Regions from separate parts of the Streptomyces sp. NPDC050759 genome, predicted to be linked through region 1. Evidence: riboswitches for the same ligand, from Rfam matches in the RefSeq annotation. Region 1 holds a riboswitch; the other holds the start of a gene.
What was found. Region 1 has a riboswitch for cyclic di-AMP ahead of ACIBJB_RS36550 (transglycosylase family protein). Riboswitches for the same ligand answer to the same signal wherever they lie in the genome.
Positions count from the first base shown of each region.

Region 2: linked by a shared signal. The riboswitch ahead of ACIBJB_RS37215 (NlpC/P60 family protein) and the one ahead of ACIBJB_RS36550 (transglycosylase family protein) in region 1 are both predicted to bind cyclic di-AMP.

Region 1 covers NZ_JBITGI010000016.1:114,131-125,962, forward strand. The annotation lists gene ACIBJB_RS36530 (exopolyphosphatase) at 1-494, opposite strand, end outside; gene ACIBJB_RS36535 (DUF501 domain-containing protein) at 491-1,096, opposite strand; gene ACIBJB_RS36540 (septum formation initiator family protein) at 1,127-1,603, opposite strand; gene eno (phosphopyruvate hydratase) at 1,722-3,008, opposite strand; gene ACIBJB_RS36550 (transglycosylase family protein) at 3,301-3,981, opposite strand; cyclic di-AMP (ydaO/yuaA leader) riboswitch at 3,985-4,152, opposite strand; gene ACIBJB_RS36555 (transglycosylase family protein) at 4,358-5,338, opposite strand; gene ACIBJB_RS36560 (cytochrome P450) at 5,531-6,910, opposite strand; gene ACIBJB_RS36565 (nucleoside triphosphate pyrophosphohydrolase) at 6,907-7,932, opposite strand; gene ACIBJB_RS36570 (SurA N-terminal domain-containing protein) at 8,035-8,682, opposite strand; gene ACIBJB_RS36575 (glycoside hydrolase domain-containing protein) at 8,838-9,674, opposite strand; gene ACIBJB_RS36580 (protein kinase) at 9,773-11,266, opposite strand; gene ACIBJB_RS36585 (hypothetical protein) at 11,305-11,832, opposite strand, start outside.
Region 2 covers NZ_JBITGI010000017.1:28,847-40,678, forward strand. The annotation lists gene ACIBJB_RS37190 (PspC domain-containing protein) at 1-662, shown strand, start outside; gene ACIBJB_RS37195 (response regulator transcription factor) at 659-1,384, shown strand; gene ACIBJB_RS37200 (NlpC/P60 family protein) at 1,403-2,464, opposite strand; gene ACIBJB_RS37205 (hypothetical protein) at 2,924-3,277, shown strand; partial or broken gene ACIBJB_RS37210 (tellurite resistance/C4-dicarboxylate transporter family protein) at 3,255-4,237, opposite strand; gene ACIBJB_RS37215 (NlpC/P60 family protein) at 4,367-5,512, opposite strand; cyclic di-AMP (ydaO/yuaA leader) riboswitch at 5,520-5,681, opposite strand; gene pcrA (DNA helicase PcrA) at 5,937-8,417, shown strand; gene ACIBJB_RS37225 (M23 family metallopeptidase) at 8,445-9,998, opposite strand; gene ACIBJB_RS37230 (lipase family alpha/beta hydrolase) at 10,268-11,137, opposite strand; gene ACIBJB_RS37235 (cobalamin B12-binding domain-containing protein) at 11,692-11,832, shown strand, end outside.

The sequences.
Region 1 (11,832 bases):
CAGCCCACGTCGACGGAGCGTGCGGCGCGCACATGGCCGTCGCCCACCACGAACTCCGTCGAACCACCGCCGATGTCCACCACGAGGTAGGGCCTGGCCAGGTGGTCGCTGCCCTTGAGTTCCTTGGTCGCCCCGGTGAAGGAGAACTCCGCCTCCTGGTCCCCGGAGATGACCTCGGGCTCGACCCCGAGGATGTCGAGGACCCCGCGTACGAACGCGTCCCGGTTCTCCGCGTCCCGGGAGGCGGAGGTGGCGACGAACCGCAGCCGCTCGGCCCCGTGCTCCTTGATGACCGCCGCGTACTCCCGGCACGCGGCGAAGGTCCGCTCCAGCGCCTCGGGCGCGAGCCGCCCGGTCCGGTCGACGCCCTGTCCGAGCCGCACGATGGTCATACGACGGTCCAGGTCGACCAGTTCGCCGGTCTCGGGGTCGCAGTCGGCGACGAGGAGGCGGATGGAGTTCGTACCGCAGTCGACGGCGGCGACGCGGGTCATCGGTCGTCTCCCTCGACCGGCTTGAAGGCGAAGTGGCCCGTGCCGTCCTCGGAGGCGTGCACCTGCCACCCCGCACCGGTCGGCGGCCCGAAGGGCTTCACGCACGCGCCCTTGCGCCACCACTCCGGCAGCATCGCGATCGCCTCGTCGCCCAGCGGGTTGACGCCCGGGCCCGCGGCGAGCGAGTGGCCCACCAGGACGTGCAGGCACTTCACCCGGTCCGGCATGCCGCCCGCGCTCGGGAAGCCCTCCAGCACCTCGATGGCGTCACGGCGGGCGATGTAGTCCTCGTGCGCGGCCCGGTACGCCGCCGCGAGCTCCGGGTCGGTCTGGAGCCGCTCCGTCATCTCCTTCATGACACCGTTCGCCTCGAGGGTGCCGATCGCCGAGGCGGCGCGCGGGCACGTCAGGTAGTACGTCGTCGGGAAGGGCGTGCCGTCGGGCAGCCGAGGCGCGGTCTCCACGACGTCCGGCTGCCCGCACGGACACCGGTGCGCGATCGCCCGCAGCCCGCGCGGCGGCCGCCCGAGCTGCTGCTTGAAGGCCTCGACGTCCGCGTCGGTCGGCTCGGTTCGCGGAGTGGAGGGCGGAGGCGTTTCCATGCCTGTCTTTCTATCGGTCCATCGGTCGGTTCACTGGTCGGAGGCGTCGGACTTGTCGACCCCGTCCCAGAGGTTCGCGTACCAGGGGCGGTCGGCGGCCCCGAGGTCGGTGTGCGACTGTTTGGCCGCGTCCGGGTCGACCACGATGAAGCCCGTCTCGCCCGGCATCACATAGTGCAGCCGCTGCCGGATCTGCTGCTCGGCGTACGTGTCGTCCTGCCAGCGTGCCTTGAGGTCGCGCAGCTTCTCCACCCGCTCGGCGGCCCGCGCCTTCTCCCGCTGCAGGTCGGCGATCTCGGCGCGCTGGGAGACGTACTGCCTTATCGGGTACGCCAGCGCCACCACCAGCGTGCACAGCACGAGCGCGAGCAGCGCGGCCCGGCCGGTCAGCCGGGAGCGGCGGGCCTGTCGCTTGGTCTGGGAGCGGTAGACACGGGCCGCGGTCTGCTCGCCGAGCAGTCTGATCCTGGTCGCGGTGGAGAAACGGTCCCGGTCCTTCACGGCCATCGGCTTTCCGCCTCCCCTTCTACGTGCGTACGTCCCCGCACACGGTACGGGACCGGTACGGGGACGTACGTACGACTGGCGAAGGCTTAGCCCTGCCGGGGTCAGCCCTTGAAGCTGCTCAGCCCTTGAAGCGCGGGAACGCGGAGCGGCCGGCGTACACCGCCGCGTCGTCGAGGATCTCCTCGATGCGCAGGAGCTGGTTGTACTTGGCGACGCGCTCGGAGCGGGCCGGCGCACCGGTCTTGATCTGGCCGCAGTTGGTGGCGACGGCGAGGTCGGCGATGGTGACGTCCTCGGTCTCGCCGGAGCGGTGCGACATCATGCACTTGAAGCCGCTGCGCTGGGCGAGCTCGACGGCGTCCAGGGTCTCGGTGAGCGAGCCGATCTGGTTCACCTTGACGAGCAGGGCGTTGGCGGCGCCGTCGTCGATGCCGCGGGCCAGGCGCTCGGGGTTGGTGACGAACAGGTCGTCGCCGACGATCTGGACCTTGTCACCGAGCTTGTCGGTGAGGACCTTCCAGCCGGCCCAGTCGTCCTCGAACAGCGGGTCCTCGATGGAGACGAGCGGGTAGGCCGCCACGAGCTCCTCGTAGTACTCCGTCATCTCGGCGGCGGAGCGGTCCTTGCCCTCGAACTGGTACTTGCCGTCCTTGTAGAACTCGGAGGCGGCGACGTCGAGCGCCAGGGCGACCTGCTCGCCGGGGATGTAACCGGCTTCCTTGATGGCCTCGAGGATGAGGTCCAGGGCGGCGCGGTTGGACTCCAGGTTCGGCGCGAAGCCGCCCTCGTCGCCGAGGCCGGTGGACAGGCCCTTGCTCTTCAGGACCTTCTTGAGGGTGTGGTAGACCTCGGTGCCCCAGCGCAGCGCCTCGGAGAAGGACTCCGCGCCGATCGGGGCGATCATGAACTCCTGGATGTCCACGTTGGAGTCGGCGTGCGAGCCGCCGTTCAGGATGTTCATCATCGGCACCGGCAGCAGGTGCGCGTTCGGGCCGCCCAGGTAGCGGAAGAGCGGGAGGTCGCTGGCCTCGGAGGCGGCGTGCGCGACGGCGAGGGAGACGCCGAGGATGGCGTTGGCGCCGAGCGAGCCCTTGTTGTCGGTGGCGTCCAGGTCGAACATCGCCTGGTCGATCAGGCGCTGCTCGGTGGCGTCGTAGCCGACCAGCTCCGGGCCGATCTGCTCGATGACGGCGAGGACGGCCTTCTCGACACCCTTGCCGTGGTAGCGGTTCGGGTCACCGTCGCGGAGCTCGATGGCCTCGAAGGCGCCCGTGGAGGCGCCGGACGGGACGGCGGCACGACCCGTGCTGCCGTCGTCGAGGCCGACCTCGACCTCGACCGTGGGGTTGCCTCGGGAGTCCAGGATTTCCCGGGCTACGACGACGTCGATGGACGGCACGAGCATCTCCTTCTTGGGGTGTGACACGGTCCGCCGGGACCGCGGTGGGTTCTGCGAGACCGAGCCTAACCGCCTCCGGAGGATCGGCCACCGTGTGGACCGCCCCGTGGACAGAACCGAGAGTAAATTGTTTCTGAACTGAACAAAGACGTCCCGGTGGCGGCACATGAAAAGACCCCGCCCCGGTGCGTACGGGGGAACACGCACCGGAGCGGGGAGCCCGTGGGGACGGGGGGACCCTCACGAGGCCTTCATCGTGAAGGACACGGATGTGAGAGCGCTGTGGTTCAGCTGGGTCTTACTTCAGGTGCAGCTGCTGGCCGGGGTAGATGAAGTCGGCGTCGGTGATGATGTCCTTGTTCAGCTTGAACAGCTTCTGCCAGCCGCCCTTGACCTTGTGCTTCTCGGCGATCGAGCTGAGGGTGTCACCCTTGACGACCTTGTACTCGCCGTCACCCTTCTTGACCTTCTTGCCGGTCGGGGTGGTGACGGTCTTCTTGGCCGCCGGACGGTCGGTCGAACGGGAGGCGCTCTGCTCCTCGGTCGAACGGCTGCTCGTGTTCGAGGAGCTGCCGGAGGAGGACGAGCTGCTGCCGCCGCTGTAGCCGGCGCTGGACAGGCCCTTGCCGCAGACCGGCCAGGCACCCTTGCCCTGCGAGGCGAGGACCTTCTCGGCGACGGCGATCTGCTGGGACTTGCTGGCCTGGTTGGCCTGCGCGGCGTACTGCGTGCCGCCGTACGCGGCCCAGGTGGAGGCCGAGAACTGCAGGCCGCCGTAGTAGCCGTTGCCGGTGTTGATGGACCAGTTGCCGCCGGACTCGCACTGGGCGACGGTGTCCCACTCGGAGGCGGTGGCGGCGGAGGCGTTGCCGGCCGCCATCAGCGGGGCGGCGATGGCGACACCGGTGACACCGGCAAGCGCGGCGGCACGGGTGGCCTTGGACGGACGACGGTGCTTGCCCTTACCGGAAAACAGCATGGTGGATCCCCTCACCGACGCCTGCGAGGTGAGCTGTCGGGTTCGGGCCGGTTGAGTTGCCCGGCCGCACATCTCGCGATGCGCGGCTTCACCCCAAGCCGGTCCAGCGTGAACTGCTGGGCCCGGCACTTACCTTGGGTCCCCCGCTCCTGCCTACGGCGCTTGACGCGACGACTGTTCCCGTACGGCCGCTGGCAGGATTCGGCGTTGCGACAGACGGGGCTCGGGTTGCCGAGCGGTCACGACCGTAGACACGCGTTCGGCGGAATTTCAAAGACGATCAAGGCTTCTGAGACTCATCCCACACTTTCACCAAAGGGGACATTCGGTGCGAAGTGTGACGTGAACTCCCGTTGTTTTTCTGGGCTTTTCAGCCCTATTCAGCCCCTGTGTCGAGCGTCTGACCGGCGACGATGTTGCTCGGGTCGGCCCCGATGCGGTCCTTGTTCTCGGCGTAGAGGGCGCGCCATCCGCCGTCGAGGCCAAGGGAGTCGGCGATGGAGGCGAGGGAGTCGCCCTCCCGGACGGTGTAGGTGAGGGCGGCGTGGCGGCCGGCCGCGGAGGAGGCCGTGCTCTTCGTCGCATTCTCCTCGGCACTGCCACCCCGGTGCTTGCCGGAGCCGAGAGCGCCGACGTCCACGAGGGCCGAAGAACTACCCTCCTGCCACGACTTGTCCGCTTCGCCCTCTTCTGGGCTCACTACGGGCGAGCTGTCGGAAGGCTGAGCTTCTCCCTTGGCGGAGCCCTCGGAACCCGAGGAGTCCTTCTTGTCCGACGTGCCGGAACCGTCGTCACCGCTGGAGGGGGTGGCCGACGGCGAGGGGGTCGCGGACGAACCGTCCAGCGCGCCGAGCAGACCGGAAGACTCCTCGGAGCCCGACGAGTTGGAGGAACCGGACGAACCGGATGAATCAGACGAACCGGAGGCCGAGGCCGAGGGCGTCCCGCTCTCCACACCCGTGTCGACATCGGCCGAGCTCGAGTCCTTGCTGAGACCGTTGAGCAGGCCGCAGGTCGGCCACGCGGTGATGCCCTGGTCCGCGAGGAGCTTCTCGGCCACGGCTATCTGCTGGTTGCGGCTGGCCAGATCCGCGGTCCTGGCGTATTCGAGGCCGCCGTACTTCTCCCAGTTCTCCTGGGACATCTGGAGGCCGCCGTAGTAGCCGTTGCCGTCGTTCGCGCTCCAGGAGCCGCCGCTCTCGCACTCAGCGACCCGGTCCCAGGTGGTGCCGGTGGCGGCGCTCGCTCCGGTCGCTCCGAGCAGTGGGATCGCGATGGCGGATCCCGTCACACCGGCCGCAATGAGGAGAGCCGGAGCCTGACGGGGGCGACGGTGACGACCGTTCCCGGAGAGCATGGGGGGACCTTTCCCGAGAGAGCAGGGACCTGCGCGGCGGGTGGTGCAGGGCACCGCGCTGGTCCGTGAACGTATAGGGATTCGATCACTTGTCACAAGTTAATGCCGCGTAGATCACGTGAAGATCACAGACTTGAGGGCTCGTCATGTTTACGCGGCCCCGAGCGGGGATAGGCCGGACCCCTCGGTCGATTACCGGACGGGCGTGAACTCCACGGGCAAAGTACGCAGTCCACGCATGATGAGCCCCCCACGCCAGCGCAAATCGGCTGAATCCACCGCGAGTTGCAGGTCCGGGAGACGGGTGAGGAGGGTGGCGAGCGCGGCCTGCCCCTCCAGGCGGGCGAGCGGGGCACCGAGGCAGTAGTGGATGCCGTGACCGTAACCGAGGTGCTGATTGTCACGGCGGGACAGATCGAGCGCATCGGGGTCGGCGAACCGCTCGGGATCCCGGTCCGCCGCCGCGAGCACGACGAGCACCGGGTCGCCGACCGCGATGTCCTGACCGCCGATCCGCAGAGGCTCGGTGGCGAACCGCCAGGTGGCCAGCTCGACCGGGCCGTCGTACCGCAGGAGCTCCTCCACACCGGTCTCCAGAAGGCCTCTTTCCCCGTCGGCCAGGGACTGCTGCAGCCGGTTCCGCTGGTCGGGGTGGGTGAGGAGGGCGTACACGCCGTTCCCGATGAGGTTGACCGTGGTCTCGAAACCGGCGAACAAAAGGATGAAGGCCATGGCCGCGGCCTCGTTCTCGGTGAGGTGCTCGCCGTGGTCGGAGGCCCGGATCAGCCCGGAGATGAGGTCCTCGCCCGGAGCCGGCTCGTCGGGCAGCGCTTCCCGCTTCCGGTGGATGAGCTCGGCGAGATAACCGCGCATCTTCTTCACGGACCGCGCGACCCCGCCGCGCGGTCCGCCTCCGTGACCTGCTTTTGTATGTCGCAGCATCATGCCCGCCCAGTCCCGGAAGTCGTCCTGGTCCTCGCGGGGGACGCCGAGCAGGTCGCAGATCGCGTAGATGGGGAGCGGGAAGGCGAAGTCGTGGATGAGGTCGGCGGTGCCGGTGGCCGCGAACCCGTCGATGAGACGGTCGGTCAACTCCTGTACCCGCGGCGCGAACTCGGCGACCCGCCTGGGCGTGAACGCCTTGCTGACGAGCCGTCGGAGCCTGGTGTGGTCCGGCGGATCGATGTTCAGCAGATGCGTCATCAGCTCCGCCTTGCGCTCCCCCGGGATACCGGTCCTGCCCTTGGCGTGCGCGGGCTCGTCGTGGTGGGCCGGGTTCTTGCTGAGCCGTTGGTCGGCGAGGGCCTGCTTGGCATCCGCGTACCGGGTGACCAGCCAGGCCTCCACCCCGCTGGGCAGCCGGGTCCTGTGCACGGGGGCGTGCTCGCGGAGCCAGGCGTAGGCGGGATAGGGGTTGGTGGCGAACTCCCAGGAGAACAACTCGGGGACGGGAGTCGCGGCGACGGGGACGGCAGGGGACGCGGGGGTGCCGGGGGGCGCAGGGGTGCCGGGGGGCGCAGGGGTGCCGGGGGGCGCAGGGGTGCCGGGGTTGGCTGAGGGCTGGTCGGTCACTCCTTGACGTTATCCGGCGGGTGGGGTGCCTCGACCTCCCGGATCGCGTCCCGGTACGCCCGTGCCGCTGCCCGCAGTGCCGTCTCCGGGTCGACGCCCTCCGCCTCGGCGCGGGCGGCCAGGGCGAGGAGTTCGTAACCGATGCCCTCGGTCTTCGGGAGCGGGACGTCCAGGCCCGCCGCCCGCACCCGCGACGCCAGCTTCGCCGCGAGGGCGAGGCCGGGCTGGCCGAGGGGGATGCCGTCGGTCACCGAACTGCGCTGCTTCTCTATCGCCTTGGTGCGCAGCCAGTGCTGCTTGACCTCCTCGGGGGTGCTGGCCGTCTCGTCGCCGAAGACGTGCGGATGGCGGTGGATGAGCTTGGCGACGATGCCGCCGGCGACGTCGTCGACGGAGAAGGGAGCGTCCGGGTCCTCCTCGGCGATACGGGAGTGGAAGACGACCTGCAGCAGGACGTCCCCGAGCTCCTCGCGCAGCTCGTCGCGGTCGCCCTCCTCGATGGCCTCGACGAGTTCGTACGCCTCCTCGATGCCGTACTTGGCGAGTCCCTCGTGGGTCTGTTGGGAGGACCACGGGCACTCGCTGCGGATCCGGTCCATGACCTGGACGAGGTCGAGGAGCCGGGCACCGGGCAGGTCGTAGGAGGCGGGGAGCAGCTCCAGCTCGGGCATCTGTATGCGTCCGGATCCGGCGAGGCGTGCCAGCCCGTCCGTGAGGGCCGGCTCCCCCTCGCCCGTGGCCACGACGACCACCGTGTGTCCGCCCGCGCACGCTCCGACCAGTTCCTCGGCGGTCGGGGACGTCTCGTCGACCACTGTCCCCGCCTCCCGCAGATACGGCAGCTGGGGGTGGGCACCGTCCGCGCACAGAACACGGTCGGCGGCGTGCAGCGCCTGCCAGGCGGGCCAGGACAGCAGGCCGGGGGCGACGCGGTGGCTGGTGGTGAGCAGGACGATGCGGCCGGGGGCGGACGCCGTGTCGGGGTCCTGGTCAGGGGCGGGCTCGAAGCCGGTTGCGTTCACAGTTCGAAGCTAACGCACGGCGTCGACGGGGCGATCAGGTTGTCCACAGGCAGGGGGTGGCGGGGTGATCGTACGATCATCCACCTGGCTGCCTCGGTGCCGTCACGCGCTCTGCTCGCTCCCCGCCGTGGTGACCTCCCGTACCCACGGGGTGTTCGCGTCGACGCGGGTGCTCTTCTTGACGTCCCAGGTGCCGTAGCGCGGGTTGAGGTCGACGTCGAGTTGCCTGGACGCCTTGCTCAGGGCGTTCCAGAAGGCGGGGTCGCTGGTGTCGGTGCCGAGTTTTCCGGCGAGTTTCTGGGCCTCCAGTTGGAGGCGGAGGTTGTCGTCGAGGCGTTCGGGTGCGATGCCGTACTGCTGGAGCCATGCCTTCTCGAGGCCCTTGGCGCCGCCCGCCTGCTCCTCCAGACCGGAGCGCAGCTCCTGGACCTCCTTGCGGGTGACGGACACGCCCGCGTTCTCGGCCGCCCGGTGCAGCACCCGGTCGAGGACCATGCCGTGCAGGACGTCCCGGGTGAGGGTGCCGGTCTTGGCGATGGCCTGCGTGTACTGCGTCTCGTCGGTGACGGCCGCCCGCTGCGCGTCACGCACCTCGGTCACCCGGTTCTCCAGCTGGGAGACGGTGATCCGCTGCCCGCCGACGACGGCCGCCGCGCCGGGATGCGCGTCGCTTCCGCAGGCGGTGAGCAGGGGTGCCGCGGCGGCGAGCGCGGCGGAGAGGAGGAGCGCGGTGCGACGACGGCGGTGCAAGGGGGCCTCCCGAGGAGATTGTGCGACGGTGCACAAAGTCTTGCGGTGATCGATGGTAGGCAGGGGACGGGCTCTGGCCAACCCATTCGACCAACGATTCACCAGGACTTCGGGCACCGCCGCGCTCTCACCGCACGCACACGCGCGTGCCGGGGTCAGCCGGTGATGGCCACCGGGCCGTCCCAGGCGTCACGGTCCACGGTGATCGTGTAGCCGTTCCGCGTCTCCTTGCTGTTGACCATGTACTGGTGGCCGCGGCTGTGATCGGTGTACTGGGTCTTGCCGAACGGCCAGTCCGCCGTCGTGGTGTTCTGCTTGTCCCACAGCGCGTACCAGAGGTTGCCCGGCAGGTCGGTCTTGTCGGTCGCGTTGGCGATCGCCTTGGCGCTGGAACTGGTGAAGCCGTAGAAGCCCGCGCGGTACGTCTTCCCGCGCAGGGTCTTGTCGAAGGCGCGCACGTAGGTGAGCACGGCGGTGTTGCACGCCTTGTTGGTGATGTCGTACGCCTCCATGTCCAGGTAGATCGGGCTGCCGGCCTTCATGCCGAGCGCGGAGGCCTTGGTGACCGCGTCCGCGCCGTCCTTCGCGCCCAGGGAGGCGGCGGTGGAGGCGGTGATCTTCTCGGGGCTGGAGCCGCTCTGGCAGGGCGGCTGGGCTCCGACGTAGAGCGGGATGAGCTTCCAGCCGACCGTGCTGACCGACTTGACCCAGGAGGCGGTGAGGTTGGGCTGGGAGCAGCCGCGGTTCTTGCCGCCCACGTAGACGGCGGCGGCGCCGTAGAGGCCGCCCTTCCATGCCTTCATGGCGGCCAGGGAGGGGGCGGCGCAGGTGTCGAAGGCGCGGCCGGTGTAGGTCTTCTGCGCGGGCCAGGTGGTCGCGGCCATCGAGGTCTGCGCGGCGAGGCCCGCGCCGGCGACCACGGCGGCTCCGGCGACGCCCCACGTGACGTATCTGCGCTTCTTCGACTGCCGATGGCTGGACCTGGACGACATGGACGACCCCACCCCTGGATGTGCGTTGCTTGCTCTGTACATGGCCTACTTGGTTGAAACGAAGCGTAAGGCCAAGCGACGGCGCTTTCTGACCCGCCCTAACCCCGTACCTGGCCCAGCCACTGGAGGGTCCGGCGGACCTCCACCGCGAGCGGGTGCGCGGGTCCGTGCAGGCGCTCCACGTCGTGCAGCAGCCGCGCGAGTGTGTCGTGGGCGGCGGCGCGGTCGCCGAGGGCGAGCAGGAGGTGGCCGATGCGGCGGCGGACATCGTGGGCGAGCTGGGGGTCGCCTGCCACGTACTGGTTCTCGTAGTACGGCAGCAGGGCGCGGTATTCGGCCAGTGCGGCCGCGGGTTCGCCCAGTTGTTCCAGACACTGGGCGGCGTCGTAGCGGAAGCGCAGGGACTGCGGGTCGGCGTGGCCCGCCTCGGCGGCGCGTTCGTCGGCGAGGCGGCGCAGTTCGGGCAGTGCGCGGCGGTACTGGCCGTCGTCCATGAGGGTGGCGGCGTACTGCTTGCGCAGGGTGCGGACGACCGGGGAGTTCACGCCGTGCTGTTCGGCGGCCGCGGGCAGGATCGCACCGAGGATGTCGACGGCCTGGGTGATGCGGCCCTCGCCGAGGAGCCGCTTGACCTCGTCGACCGCGCGCGCGACGTCCGGTTTCCCGGTCGCCTCGGGGACCGGCGTGACCGGGGCGGGCTGGGGTGCCGGCGTGCGCGCGCGGTCCGGCCAGGGGGCGTGCGGACGGAGGAAGGGGCGGGTGGGGTCGAGGGGCGCTCCTGTGGGCGTCCCGCGCGCGGGCAGCAGCAGCGCCAGGTCCTCGTACACGTCCTGCGCGGAGGCCGGGCGGTGCTGCGGGTCCTTGGCGAGCAGCCGCAGGACGAGCGCCTCGAGGGCCTCGGGGACTTCGGGGCGGGTGCGGCGCACGGGCAGCGGGGGCTCGTACAGGTGCCGGTGCAGCACGCCGAGCGCGGTGGAGCCCGCGAACGGGACGTCGCCGCTGAGCAGTTCGTGCAGCAGTACGCCGAGTGCGTACAGGTCGGTGTACGGGCCGACCGCGCCGCCCATGGCCTGCTCGGGCGCCATGTAGGCGGGCGAGCCGATCGGCGAACCGGTGTGGGTGAGGCGGGTGGTGTCGGTGTCCATGACGGAGGCGACACCCAGGTCGAGGACGGTGACCGTGCCGTCCTGCTTCACCATCACGTTGCGCGGCTTGAGGTCGCGGTGGACGATCGGAACGGCGTGCACAGCGCTCAGTACGGCACACAGCTGTGCGGCGACCGCGACCGCCCACTGCCAGGGGTACGGGTCGTGCTCGGCGAGATGGTCGGAGAGGTCCGCGCCGTCGACGTACTGCATGACCAGGAACAGCTCCTCGCCCTCGCTGCCCGCGTCGTGCACGGTGACGAGCCCGGGGTGGTCGACCTGCGCGGTCACCCGGCATTCCCGCACGAACCGGCGGCGCAGTTCGTCCGCCTCCTGCCCGGCCACCTTGTCGGGGCGCAGCAGCTTCACCGCCACGCGCCGGTCGAGCCGCTGGTCGTACGCCGTCCACACCTGGCCCATGCCGCCCTGTCCGATGAGCGTGGACAGTTCATAGCGGCCGGCGACGACACGTCCTGTCGTCACGGTCACCTGCCGCCCTCGGTGTTGCCTTCGGTGCTGCCTTCGTGCTTGCGCAGATAGTCGCTGAGCTCGTCGAGTTCGGCGCGCACCTGGTCGATCCGGGCGGGCGCGGGGCGCTGCGGCGGCGGGGGCGGGACGACACCGGGGGCGGAGACCGGAGGAGCCGGCGGCTGCGGCTGCGGCTGCGGCTGCGGCTGCGGCTGCGGCTGCGGCTGCGGCAGGAGCGTGGACGTGTACGGCGGCGTCGGCTGCGGATAGCCGTAGCCGGTGTGGACGGTCGGGCCCTGGGGCGGCGGGTGGCCGGCGAACCGCCTCTGCTGGTGCACCCGGATGTCCATCACGAGGAAGTACACGCTGCTGAAGAGACCGAGGAGCAGGACCAGCGACATGGCGACGTCGGTCCTGCCATCGCTCTCGGGCAGTGAGCCGACCACCGCGAAACACGCGATGGACATCGGAAGGCTCGCCCAGGACAGCACCCAGTCGATCGACCGCCCGCGCAGGAAGGCGATCCGGAACAGCGGAGCGCAGGC
Region 2 (11,832 bases), on a different contig from region 1:
TCGGGATAACGCTCCTCGCGGGGCCGTATCTCGTCCGCATGACCCAGGACCTCTCCGAGGAGCGCCTGATGCGCATCCGTGCCCAGGAGCGCGCGGAGGTCGCCGCCCACGTGCATGACTCGGTACTGCACACCCTGACCCTGATCCAGCGCAGCGCGGAGAACGCGAACGAAGTGCGCCGCCTCGCCCGCGCCCAGGAGCGCGACCTGCGCACCTGGCTGTACAAACCCGAGGGCACCGGCAAGGACGAGGCCGACGAACCCACCGACCTCGCCGACGCCGTGCGGCGCAATGCCGCCGAGGTCGAGGACAAGCACGGCGTCCCCATAGAGGTCGTGGTCGTCGGCGACTGCCCGCTCGACGAGAGAACCGGCGCGCAGATGCAGGCCGCGCGCGAGGCGATGGTCAACGCCGCCAAGTACGGTGGCGAGGGCGGCGCCGTACAGGTCTACGCCGAAGTCGAGGGCCGGACGGTCTTCGTGTCCGTCCGGGACCGGGGCCCCGGCTTCGACTTCGACTCGATACCCGCCGACCGGATGGGTGTCAGAGAATCGATCATCGGCCGCATGGAGCGCCATGGCGGCACGGCCCGGCTGCGTGCGGTGCCGGGCGGCGGCACGGAGGTCGAGCTGGAGATGGAGAGGGCGGAGAAGACGTCATGAGTGACCCCACCGGGGCGAACACGGACCCCGTAGAGCCGACGCCGGCCGGCGGCGCGGGCGAGCGGCACGTGCGCGTGGTCCTCGTCGACGACCACCGCATGTTCCGTACGGGCGTCCAGGCCGAGATCGGCCGGACCGAGGAGACCGGCGTCGAGGTGGTCGGCGAGGCCGCGGACGTCGACCAGGCCGTCACCGTCATCACCGCTACCCGCCCCGAGGTCGTCCTGCTGGACGTCCACCTCCCGGGCGGCGGCGGGGTCGAAGTGCTGCGTCGCTGCGCCCCGTTGATGGCCGACGCCGAACAGCCCGTCCGCTTCCTCGCCCTGTCCGTCTCGGACGCGGCCGAGGACGTGATCGGAGTGATCCGGGGCGGTGCGCGCGGCTATGTGACGAAGACGATCACCGGCACGGACCTCGTCGACTCCGTCTTCCGCGTCCAGGAGGGCGACGCCGTCTTCTCCCCGCGCCTGGCCGGGTTCGTCCTGGACGCCTTCGCCTCCACCGACGCCCCGCCGGTCGACGAGGACATGGACCGCCTCACCCAGCGCGAGCGGGAGGTGCTGAGGCTTATCGCGCGCGGTTACGCCTACAAGGAGATCGCCAAGCAGCTGTTCATCTCGGTGAAGACGGTCGAGTCCCATGTCTCGGCGGTGCTGCGGAAGCTGCAGCTGTCCAACCGTCACGAGCTGACCCGGTGGGCGACGGCACGGCGGCTGGTCTGACCCGAAGGCCACGCACGCTCACACCACCCGCGTGGCGCCCGCGAACGGCATCTCGTCGATCGGTGCCACCCGCACCGGCGCCGACGGGTTCGGGGCGTGGATCATCCGCCCGTCGCCGATGTAGAGACCGACGTGAGTGATGCCCGAGTAGAAGAACACCAGGTCGCCCGGGAGGAGTTCGGAGCGGGAGACGCGTTGGCCGGCACCGATCTGGGCGTAGGTCGTGCGGGGCAGGGAGATGCCCGCGGAGCGGTACGCGGCCTGGACGAGGCCCGAGCAGTCGAAGGCGTCCGGGCCGGTGGCGCCCCAGACATAGGGGCTGCCCAGTTTGGCGTAGGCGTAGGAAACGGCCGCTGCGGCACGGGAGTTGGGGGCTCCCTCGGTGGCCGCGCCGGAGGCCGTCAGTTCCTCGCGGGCGCCCGTCGTGGCCCGGGAGGCGCGGTCCCCGCCCGCCTGCGACCCCGCCCGTTCCTCGGCCGGCAGCTGGGACATCAGCCGGCGGGCCGCGCCCAGTTTGCCGGTGATCGTCTTCTTGTGGCGTTTCAGCTCCGCCTGACGCGACTTCAGCGATGCCAGCTCGATGTGCGCGGCCCCGCGCAACTGCTCGATCTCCCGCAGCTGCCGGCGTACGTTCGCCACGGAGGCGGCCTGCCGGGTACCGGCCCGTTCGACGAACTCGGCGCTGTCCAGGTACCGATCGGGGTCGTCGGTGAACGCGAGCTGCATCGCGGGGTCGAGGCCGCCGCCGCGGTACTGCGCCGCGGCGATCGTCCCCAGTGCGTCACGTGCCTCGTTGAGCTGCTCCGTCCTGCGGGCCGCCTCGTCCCGCAGGGTGCCCAGCCGGGTCTCGGCCGCCTCCGCCTTCTCTTTGGCGCCGTTGTACTTCTCGGTGGCGGCCTCGGCCTCCTGGTACAGCTGGTCCACCTTCGCCTTGACCTGCGTCGGTGTGAGCTGCGGCTCGGCGTGTCCGGTCCCGTCGAAGCCCGTCGCCGTCGCCGCCCCCGCGAGGGCGATCGTCGCTGCCGTACGGACCGTGTGGCCGCCGGCCGAGCTCCTGCGGGACTTGCGGTGCGCTGCCACGTGGACTTGCACGTCCTTTCCTCGACCGCCCGCCCGCCCCGGGCTTCACGGACGTACGAACGCCAGGGGGAGCGGCCGTACGACCCGCCCGGGGCGGTGTGCGCGTCCGGCGACGGCCTGCACAGGGGGAGCTGGCCGCCGCCGGACCTTCTCGGCGGTGGTGGCCGACTGCCGCCCCTGGCCCGGGCGGCGGTGGGGAGCCGGTCACCTGGTGGAGGACGCTAAACCCGACCGTGACGGGGAGGTAACGCGTTGTGCGGAACTGCCGCCAGGGGACCGCCGGTTGACCGAAGGTGACCGTGATCGCGGCCCGGCTCCGTCGACTTCGCGCGGTGCGCTGACCGAAGTCGGGATTCCGGGATCCCTGGCGGGTGCCGAGTGCTATGGGCCGCATATATGCAAGATCTCTCAAGGGGCCGGTGCAGGTCCCCCTCGCGGCCCGGAATAGGCTCCGGCCTCATGGACGTACTCATCCATCTCTTCGTCGGCCTGCACATCATCGGCATCGCCGCGCTGCTCGGCGGCTTCCTCACGCAGATGAAGGCGATGGGCCGGGGCACCGCCCGGTTCGTCCCCGCGATGCTGCACGGTGCCGCGACGATGCTGGTCACCGGGGTGATCCTGGTCGGTCTCAACCAGGCCGACGACCAGCACGTCAACAACATCAAGATCGGCGTGAAGCTCGCCCTGCTGATCGTGATCCTCGGCCTCGTCTATGTGAAGCGGGACGACGAGAAAGTGGACAAGAGCCTGTTCGGCCTGGTCGGCGCGCTGACCACGGCCAACGTCTTCATCGCGGTGCTGTGGACCTGACGGCGGCCCGGGCGGACTCGACCGCCCCCGCGGCGACGGCCGACCAGGCCGCCACCGAGAGCCACAGCAGCACCTCACCCGGGGTCTCGAGCCACGGGACATCCACGGTGGCGGCGACCGACAGGGTCGCCACCGCGGTCACGCCCATGGGGAACACGGTGACCCAGCGGCGCACGTCGTAGCGCGGGCGCGGGCGCACGAACTCGGCCACCAGCAGTACGGCGTACCAGGCAGGCCCAGCACCAGCAGGGCGACGGTCACCGCCCGCAGGACGCCGTGGTCGTCGTCGTTCCACAGGTACAGGCGCGCGCTGTCGGCAGTGATCAGCTGCGAGCCGGCGAGCGCCGAGAGGGCGAGCGCGCCGCCCGCGATCCACTGGTCGCCCGGTCCCTCCATCACCTGGCGCAGGTCGAAGCGGTAGAGCGCGACGCCGTAGAGGACCAGGCCGAGCCAGAACAGGACGAGCGCCGTGTGCGCGAGCCATGCCGCCGACTCGGCCGCGGCGAGCGTGGCGCCGAGGACCGCGAGGCCCTGGGTGGCCACACAGCCGAGGAACACCTCGCCGGGCCTCCGCCGCTTCCCGTTCCCGACGACGGGCACGATCAGCACCGGCCACAGCAGCGCGGACAGTGCCAGCAGCGCCTCGGCGAGGGGCTGCCGGCCGAGCGCGGAGAAGCGGGTGCCGAGGACGGTGGTCGCCGCCACGGCCGTCAGGGCGCCCGGTCTCCCGTCGTCGGCGAACCATCGCGCGCGCTCCCGCAGCAGTCGTACGGCGAAACCGGCGGCCACCCCCAGCCAGGCCGCGCAACCGATCACCAGGGCGATCCGGGACAGCGTCTCGTGGCCGGCAAGCTGGAGCCCGACCGACACGATGCCGGTCGCCATCACGGCGGCCCCGGCCGCGGGCGGGCGCCGCGTCCACCAGACGCGCAGGGGAGAGTGCGGGGAGGTACCGGACATGTGCCGATGCTAGGAAGCTCCGCGTGCCCGGCCGGCGGGGCGCGCACGCGCGCGTGCGGAAATCGCGGAAATCGCGGAAATACGCGCGGGCGAACGAGTCCCGCCCGCGCGCTGGTGACCGGCGGTGCCTCAGGCGGGGCGCACGACGCTGTGGATCGCCGACTCGCCGTCGTAGTAGATCGACTCCTCGCGGACGTACGCGCCCGGCTTGGGGGCGTGGATCATCATGCCGTTGCCGATGTAGAGGCCGACGTGGCTGATGTCGTCGTAGAAGAAGACCAGGTCACCGGGCTGGGCGTCGGCGAGGGAGACCGTGGTGCCGGCGTTGACCTGGTCGTAGGTGACGCGGGGGAGGTCGACGCCGGCGGCCTTCCAGGCGGCCTGGGTGAGGCCTGAGCAGTCGTAGGAGTCGGGCCCGGTGGCACCCCAGACGTACGGCTTGCCGATCTGGGCGCGGACGAAGGCGAGGGCTTTGGCGGCCTTGGTGGCGTACGAGGAGTCGGTCGCCGTCGACGTGCTCTCCTGCGGGGCGGCGGTCTCCTGAGCCGCCTCCTGCGCGGCCTTCTCAGCAGCCGCCTGCTGCCGCGCCAGCTCGGCCGCCTTGCGGGCCGCCTCCTCCTGCTTGCGCTTCTCGATCGCCGCGAGGCGCGCCTTCTCCTGGGCCGTCAGCTCCGACAGCATCTCGCGCGCGTCGGCGAGCTTCTTCTGGACGGTCGCCTTGGCCGTCTTCAGGTCGCTCTGCGTCTCGGTGAGCGTCTGGAGGCTCTGGGAGGCCTCCTGGCGCTTCTTCATCGTGGCGGACTGCTCGGAGACGTAGTCGTCGACCGCGCCCTTCTGGCGGTTCGTCAGACGCCCCATCAACTGTGTCTGGTCGAAGTAGTCCTGCGGAGTGTCGGCGAGCAGGAAGGTCGCCGTGCCGGAGGCCCCGGCGCCGGTGCGGTACTGGGCGGCGGCGAAGGAACCGAGCTCTTCCCGCGCCTCGTTGAGCTGCTCCGTGCGCCGGGCGACGTCGTCGAGGAGCGTGTCGACCTGCTTGCGCTGCTTGGCCGTCTTCTCCTTGGCGGCGTTGTAGGTGTCGGTCGCCGACTCGGCCTGGCGGTAGAGGTCGTCGACCTTCTTCTCCACCTCTTCGAGACTCGGCTTGTCATCGGCCGGCGCGGCGTTCGCCGACTGGGACAGCAGGGCCACGGAGGTGAGGGCGGCCGTCGCGAGGGCCGGGGTCCGTATGCCTGCTACGCGCGTACCCACGGGACGCGACTTGCGGTGCGACGCCAAGGGAGGCGACTCCTTCCAATGCTCCGCCTACCGAGTTAGCTGTCGGGTTCGGGCGGGAAGGGTTGCCCTACGGCGCTCCCGTGGGCGGGAGTCGGCCGATTCACCCCAAGGTCGGTGGGTCCCCGGCTCCGGGCGCGCGGCGGCGCTGCGGACTCGGCGGAGGCCGTGCGGCCCGGCGACGTTCGCCGGAGGGGGTCGTACGGCCTGCCCGGAACGGTAGCCAACGGGTGTGGCCTCTGTGAAGGTTGATGTTCGATATGCCCGATACATTTTCGTGACCCTGGACTCGGGTGTCGCTCCGCGTGGCCCATCCGGTGTGATCTGTGACGACTTGCAGGTCTGGAAGATCATCGGGTTCTGATCCGAGGGGATGTTCTCAGGGCGGCGGCGGTGTGTCAGTGGGGCACCCTAGACTCGGAGAGCGATGAGCAGCCTCTTTGACGACAGCTTCCTGGCGGACCTCCAGGCCCCTAGGGCCCACGGGGAAGAACCGCCGCCGCCCGAGGACGAGCACGTACCGGAACCCGTTCCGGACGACCTGTTCGGTGGGAAGTTCGACGCGCCCCCGGACCGGGACGCGTACTACCGCGACGGCGCCCCCCGCCCGGTGGTGGACCCCGCCGCGCTCCTGGACGGGCTGAACGAGAACCAGCGCGCGGCCGTGGTGCACTCCGGCACCCCGCTGCTCATCGTGGCCGGCGCCGGCTCCGGCAAGACCCGGGTGCTCACCCACCGCATCGCCCATCTCCTCGGCGAGCGCCACGTCCACCCGGGCCAGATCCTCGCGATCACCTTCACCAACAAGGCCGCGGGCGAGATGAAGGAGCGCGTCGAACACCTCGTCGGCCCGCGCGCGAACGCGATGTGGGTGATGACCTTCCACAGCGCATGCGTGCGGATCCTGCGCAGGGAGTCGAAGAAGCTCGGCTTCACCTCCTCCTTCTCGATCTACGACGCCGCCGACAGCAAGCGCCTGATGGCTCTGGTCTGCCGCGACCTGGACCTCGACCCCAAGCGCTACCCGCCGAAGTCCTTCAGCGCCAAGATCAGCAACCTGAAGAACGAGCTGATCGACGAGGAGGACTTCGCCGCCCAGGCCACCGACGGTTTCGAGAAGACCCTCGCCCAGGCCTATGCCATGTACCAGTCGCGGCTGCGCGAGGCGAACGCCCTCGACTTCGACGACCTGATCATGACCACGGTCAACCTGCTCCGGGCGTTCCCCGATGTCGCCGAGCACTACCGCCGCCGCTTCCGGCACGTCCTCGTCGACGAGTACCAGGACACCAACCACGCGCAGTACGCGCTGGTCAGGGAGCTGGTCGGGACCTCCGAGCACCCGGTGGACGTACCGCCGAGCGAGCACGACCTGCCGCCCGCCGAACTCTGCGTCGTGGGCGACGCCGACCAGTCGATCTACGCCTTCCGCGGCGCGACCATCCGCAACATCCTCCAGTTCGAGGAGGACTACCCGGACGCGACGACGATCCTCCTCGAGCAGAACTACCGCTCCACCCAGACGATCCTCACCGCCGCCAACGCCGTCATCGAGCGCAACGAGTCCCGCCGCCCCAAGAACCTGTGGACCAACGCGGGCGCGGGTGCGCGCATCACCGGCTATGTCGCCGACACCGAGCACGACGAGGCGCAGTTCGTCGCCGACGAGATAGACCGTCTCACCGACGCGGGCGACGCGAAGGCCGGTGACGTGGCCGTCTTCTACCGTACGAACGCCCAGTCCCGTGTCTTCGAAGAGGTCTTCATCCGCGTCGGCCTGCCCTACAAGGTCGTCGGCGGCGTCCGCTTCTACGAGCGCAAGGAGGTCCGGGACGTCCTGGCCTACCTGCGCGTCCTCGCCAACCCGGAGGACTCCGTGCCGCTGCGCCGGATCCTCAACGTCCCCAAGCGCGGCATCGGCGACCGTGCCGAGGCGATGATCGACGCCCTGTCCCAGCGCGAGAAGATCAGCTTCCCGCAGGCACTCAAGCGCGTCGACGAGGCGTACGGCATGGCCGCGCGCTCCACCAACGCCGTGAAACGGTTCAACGTGCTGATGGAGGAGCTCCGGACCATCGTCGAGTCCGGCGCGGGCCCGGCGACCGTCCTGGAGGCGGTCCTCGAACGCACCGGCTATCTCGCCGAGTTGCAGGCCTCCACCGACCCCCAGGACGAGACCCGCATCGAGAACCTCCAGGAACTCGCCGCCGTGGCCCTGGAGTTCGAGCAGGAGACCGGCGAGGGCGAGGCCCCGGCCGGGCTCGCCGCATTCCTGGAGCGGGTCGCGCTCGTCGCGGACTCCGACCAGATCCCCGACGAGGACCAGGACGGCTCCGGCGTCATCACCCTGATGACCCTGCACACCGCCAAGGGCCTGGAGTTCCCGGTCGTCTTCCTCACCGGCATGGAGGACGGCGTCTTCCCGCACATGCGCGCCCTCGGCCAGCCCAAGGAGCTGGAGGAGGAGCGGCGCCTCGCCTACGTCGGCATCACGCGCGCGCGTGAGCGGCTGTATCTGACCCGGTCCGCCCTGCGCAGCGCGTGGGGGCAGCCGTCGTACAACCCGCCCTCCCGCTTCCTGGAGGAGATCCCGGCACAGCATGTGGACTGGAAGCGCACAGGGGCGGCCGGTGCTCCCGCGGGACCGGTCTCGGGGGTCGCCGCCTCGTTGTCGTCTTCCCGTTCCCGCTCCTCGGCGTCGGGCGCGTCCGGTTTCGCGACGCGCAGGACCTCGGAGAAGCCGGTGGTGGCGCTGGCCGTCGGCGACCGTGTCACCCACGACCAGTTCGGGCTCGGCACGGTGGTCGGGGTGAAGGGCACGGGGGCGAACGCCGAGGCGACGATCGACTTCGGGGAAGCGAAGCCGAAGCGGCTGCTGCTGCGGTACGCGCCGGTGGAGAAGCTGTAGCCCCGGAAGGGGGCTGGGCCCGAAGGGTTACGTCGGGTCCAGCCCGTGGCTGCGCAGCCACGGAAGCGGGTCTATGGCCGAACCGCCCGCCGGGTGCACCTCGAAGTGCAGATGGGGGCCGGTCGAGTTGCCGGAATTGCCGGAGTACGCGATCGGGTCGCCGGCCTTGACCGTCGTACCGGAGGCGACGCGGTAGCTGGAGAGGTGGCAGTACCACGTCTCGGTGCCGTCCTTCGCCGTCACGACCATCATGTTGCCGTACGCGCTGTTCCACTGCGTCCGGACGGTGCCGTCGGTCGCGGCCATCACCGTCGTGCCGTACGACACCGGGAAGTCGATGCCGGTGTGGACGGACATCCAGTTGATGCCGGCCTGACCGAAGTAGGCGCTGAGACCCCGCTGCTCGACCGGAAGGGCGAACTTCGGGCGCAGCCGCTCCTTGCGGGCCGCCTCCTCCGCCGCCTTCCTCTTCTCGGCCACCTGCTGGGCCTTGAGGTCGATGCGCTCCTGCGTGCGGCTGGCCCGATCGGCGAAGTCGTCGGCACCGGCCGAGAGGCTCTTGAGCTGGGTGTCCAGCTTGTTGTTCGCGATGGCCGGCTTGACGGCGGTCGGGTCCGCGAGGGTCGTCGAGGTCTCCTGGCCATCGCCGGTCAGCGTGCCGACCGAGGCTGCGGCGATCCCGGCGACCCCCATGACACACGCCGAGGGGACGGCGATCGTCAGCAGCGCGGAGCGCTTGGCGGGCATACGGCGGCGGGAGCGATTGGCGTTGCGCGCGGCCACGCGGGAGCCCTGGGCGGGGATCGGCGCCGGACCGGCCTCTTCCTGGTCGTCGAGGAGGGGGGCGTCGGCGTCGTGGACGGCGGGCATCTCGCCGGTGGCCGTGGTGGCCGTCGACTCGCCGTCGTGCGGGGCGTGTTCGGCGTAGGCGTCGCCGTGCGGATTCGCCTCGCCGTACGCGTGGTTCTCGCCGTACGCGTGAGCCTCGTCGTAGGTGTGGTTCTCGCCGTACGCGACCTGCTCGAACGTGGCCGTCGCCTGCGGATCGGCCGCCGTGCCCTCGGAGTTCCACTGGGTGGCGTCGTACGCCCCGGTGTCGAAGGCCTGCGTGCCCCATTCCCATTGCTGGGTCTGGTCGGCCGGGCCCGCGGACCGGTCCGGCTGGTTCCAGGTGTTCGCGTCCCACTGTCCGCTGTGGTCGGTGCTGCCCGACTGCGGAGGGATCACGGAGAGCAGCTGGTGGTCCGCGCCGCCCCACTGTGTGGCGTCGTACGCGCCGGTGTCGTAGGCGGCGTGGTGCTGGGCCGCGTACATGTCGTAGTTCAGGGTCTGATGGCCGCCCGTGGTCCACGTCGAGGCGTCGTACGAACCGGTGCCGTCGCCCGGCATGTCGCCGAAGAGCGGGTCGGTCTCGAAGCTGCCGGTGGCGTGCGCGTCGGCGGTGCCCGCGGCGCCTGTGGCGTCGAAACCAGTGGCGTCATAGCCGCCGTACGTGGTGAAGTCGCCGTGCTGGGCTTCCTGGGTGCCGTACGACGCGTAGTGCGACGAGTCGGCGTCGGAAGCCGGAGTCGGGGTGGTCATGGTCCCCGACGGATGACGGTCGTTCACCAACTTCTCTTTCGCCTCGACAACAGGGGCTGCCAGAGCAGTGCGGTGACTGTACCCGGCGGTATGCGGGCGCGACAATCTTCAACTGGTTTCGGGCGCGCAGGAAACGGGCATTCGGCCGTGATTCGGGGGACTGTGGGCGTGACCTTGGCCTTGTGTTCGAAGATTGTTCGATGTCGGTTCGCGGTCCGACGGCTGTCGAGGAACTGTTGGCGGCCTGTGTCCGGTGGTCGATACGACCGTTACGCCACGGTCAGTCCCCCGGCCCGGCCGGCCGTCTCCTCCCCGGCCCGCGCGGTGTCGAGCACCTGCCGTATGCCGGTCGCCACGGCGGGGTGCACGGGCAGGGCGAGATGTCCGATCCCGCTCACCCGGACGTTCTGCGCCATCAGGTCCGCGTGGTCGATGCAGGCGGTCTCCAGCGGGTCCATCAGGTGGTCGAGGTCGCTCCAGAAACTGACGAAGTGCGTACGGCAGCCCGGGGCCGGACGGGTGAGCTCCTCGAGCAGATCCGAGCCGGGGCGCATCTGGCGCACGATCGGGTGCGCGTTCGCCAGTGGCGCCACCCGGGTGCCGGAGTGCGGGGTGCCGAGCGTCACCAGCGTGCGGACCCGGGAGTCGCCGCCGAGGCGCTGCACGTAGTACCGCGCGATCAGGCCGCCGAGGCTGTGCCCGACGATGTCGACCCGCTCGCTGCCCGTGCGCTCGCAGATGCCCTCTATGTGCCGGCCGAGCAGCTCCGCCGCGGCACGGATGTCGCAGGTGAGCGGGGAGTAGTTGAGCGACTCGACCTGCTGCCTGCCGTGCTGGGCGAGGCTGCGGCGCAGGAGCACGAAGACCGAGCGGTTGTCGATGAAACCGTGCAGCAGCACGACCGGCGGCTTCGCCTCCGTCGGCAGCTGTGCCGCGCCGTCCTCGGGCGAGGGTAGCGGGGGGAGGGGGGAGCGGCGCTCCTGGGCGATGCCGGAGGGATAGAGGAGGAGATGCCCCGCGAGGATCGCCAGCTCGAGCGCGGTCGCCTTCAGGAGGGCCAGGGAGAGTCCCGCCAGCCTGCCGGGAAGCAGACGCTGGCAGAGCGGGAGAAACGGCAGCGGCGCCTTGGTGACCTTCATGGCCGACCTCCTGTCGGCACACGGGAGGACAGCTCCGTCCCCCGTGTGCGCTCATGGGAAGGCGCGGCGGAGGTCGTCGTCGACGCGGCACGAGTGGGGCGCGGGGGATGGGTGCGGCGGGCGGCGCGAGGTTCCGGGACGGCTGCCGATGCTGGCGAAGCCGACGGAACGGGTGGAACGGATGGAACCGGTAGTGCTGGTGATGTCGCAGATGTGAGTAGTGATGATGATGGTGCTGCGCCGGTGACGTGACGAGCCGCCCTGTCGGTGTGGCGACGAGGCTCCCCGCTGTCGTGCCTTACCTGTCCTACGTGCCCTTCGTGCCGTCGCCGGCGCGCCGCACCACCGTGGCGCGCGGCCTGCGGCGCGGCGGTGCGGCGACCTCGTTGCGGCTCCCGAACGTGTCCCACGTGTGATTTTCCCCCTCGGCGCCCGCCGCGAAACTGCACGGTGCGTGATGGTGGCGATAACGTTCGTTCACATTCCCGGTCTGTGCGGTACTAGTCGGTAGGAATGGGCAGAGGAACGGACGCAGTCGCTTCATGGAGGCAGTGATGGGTGTGCCAGCCGGTCCGATCCGCGTGGTGGTGGCCAAGCCGGGGCTCGACGGTCACGATCGTGGAGCCAAGGTGATCGCGAGAGCGCTGCGCGACGCGGGCATGGAGGTCATCTACACCGGCCTCCACCAGACCCCG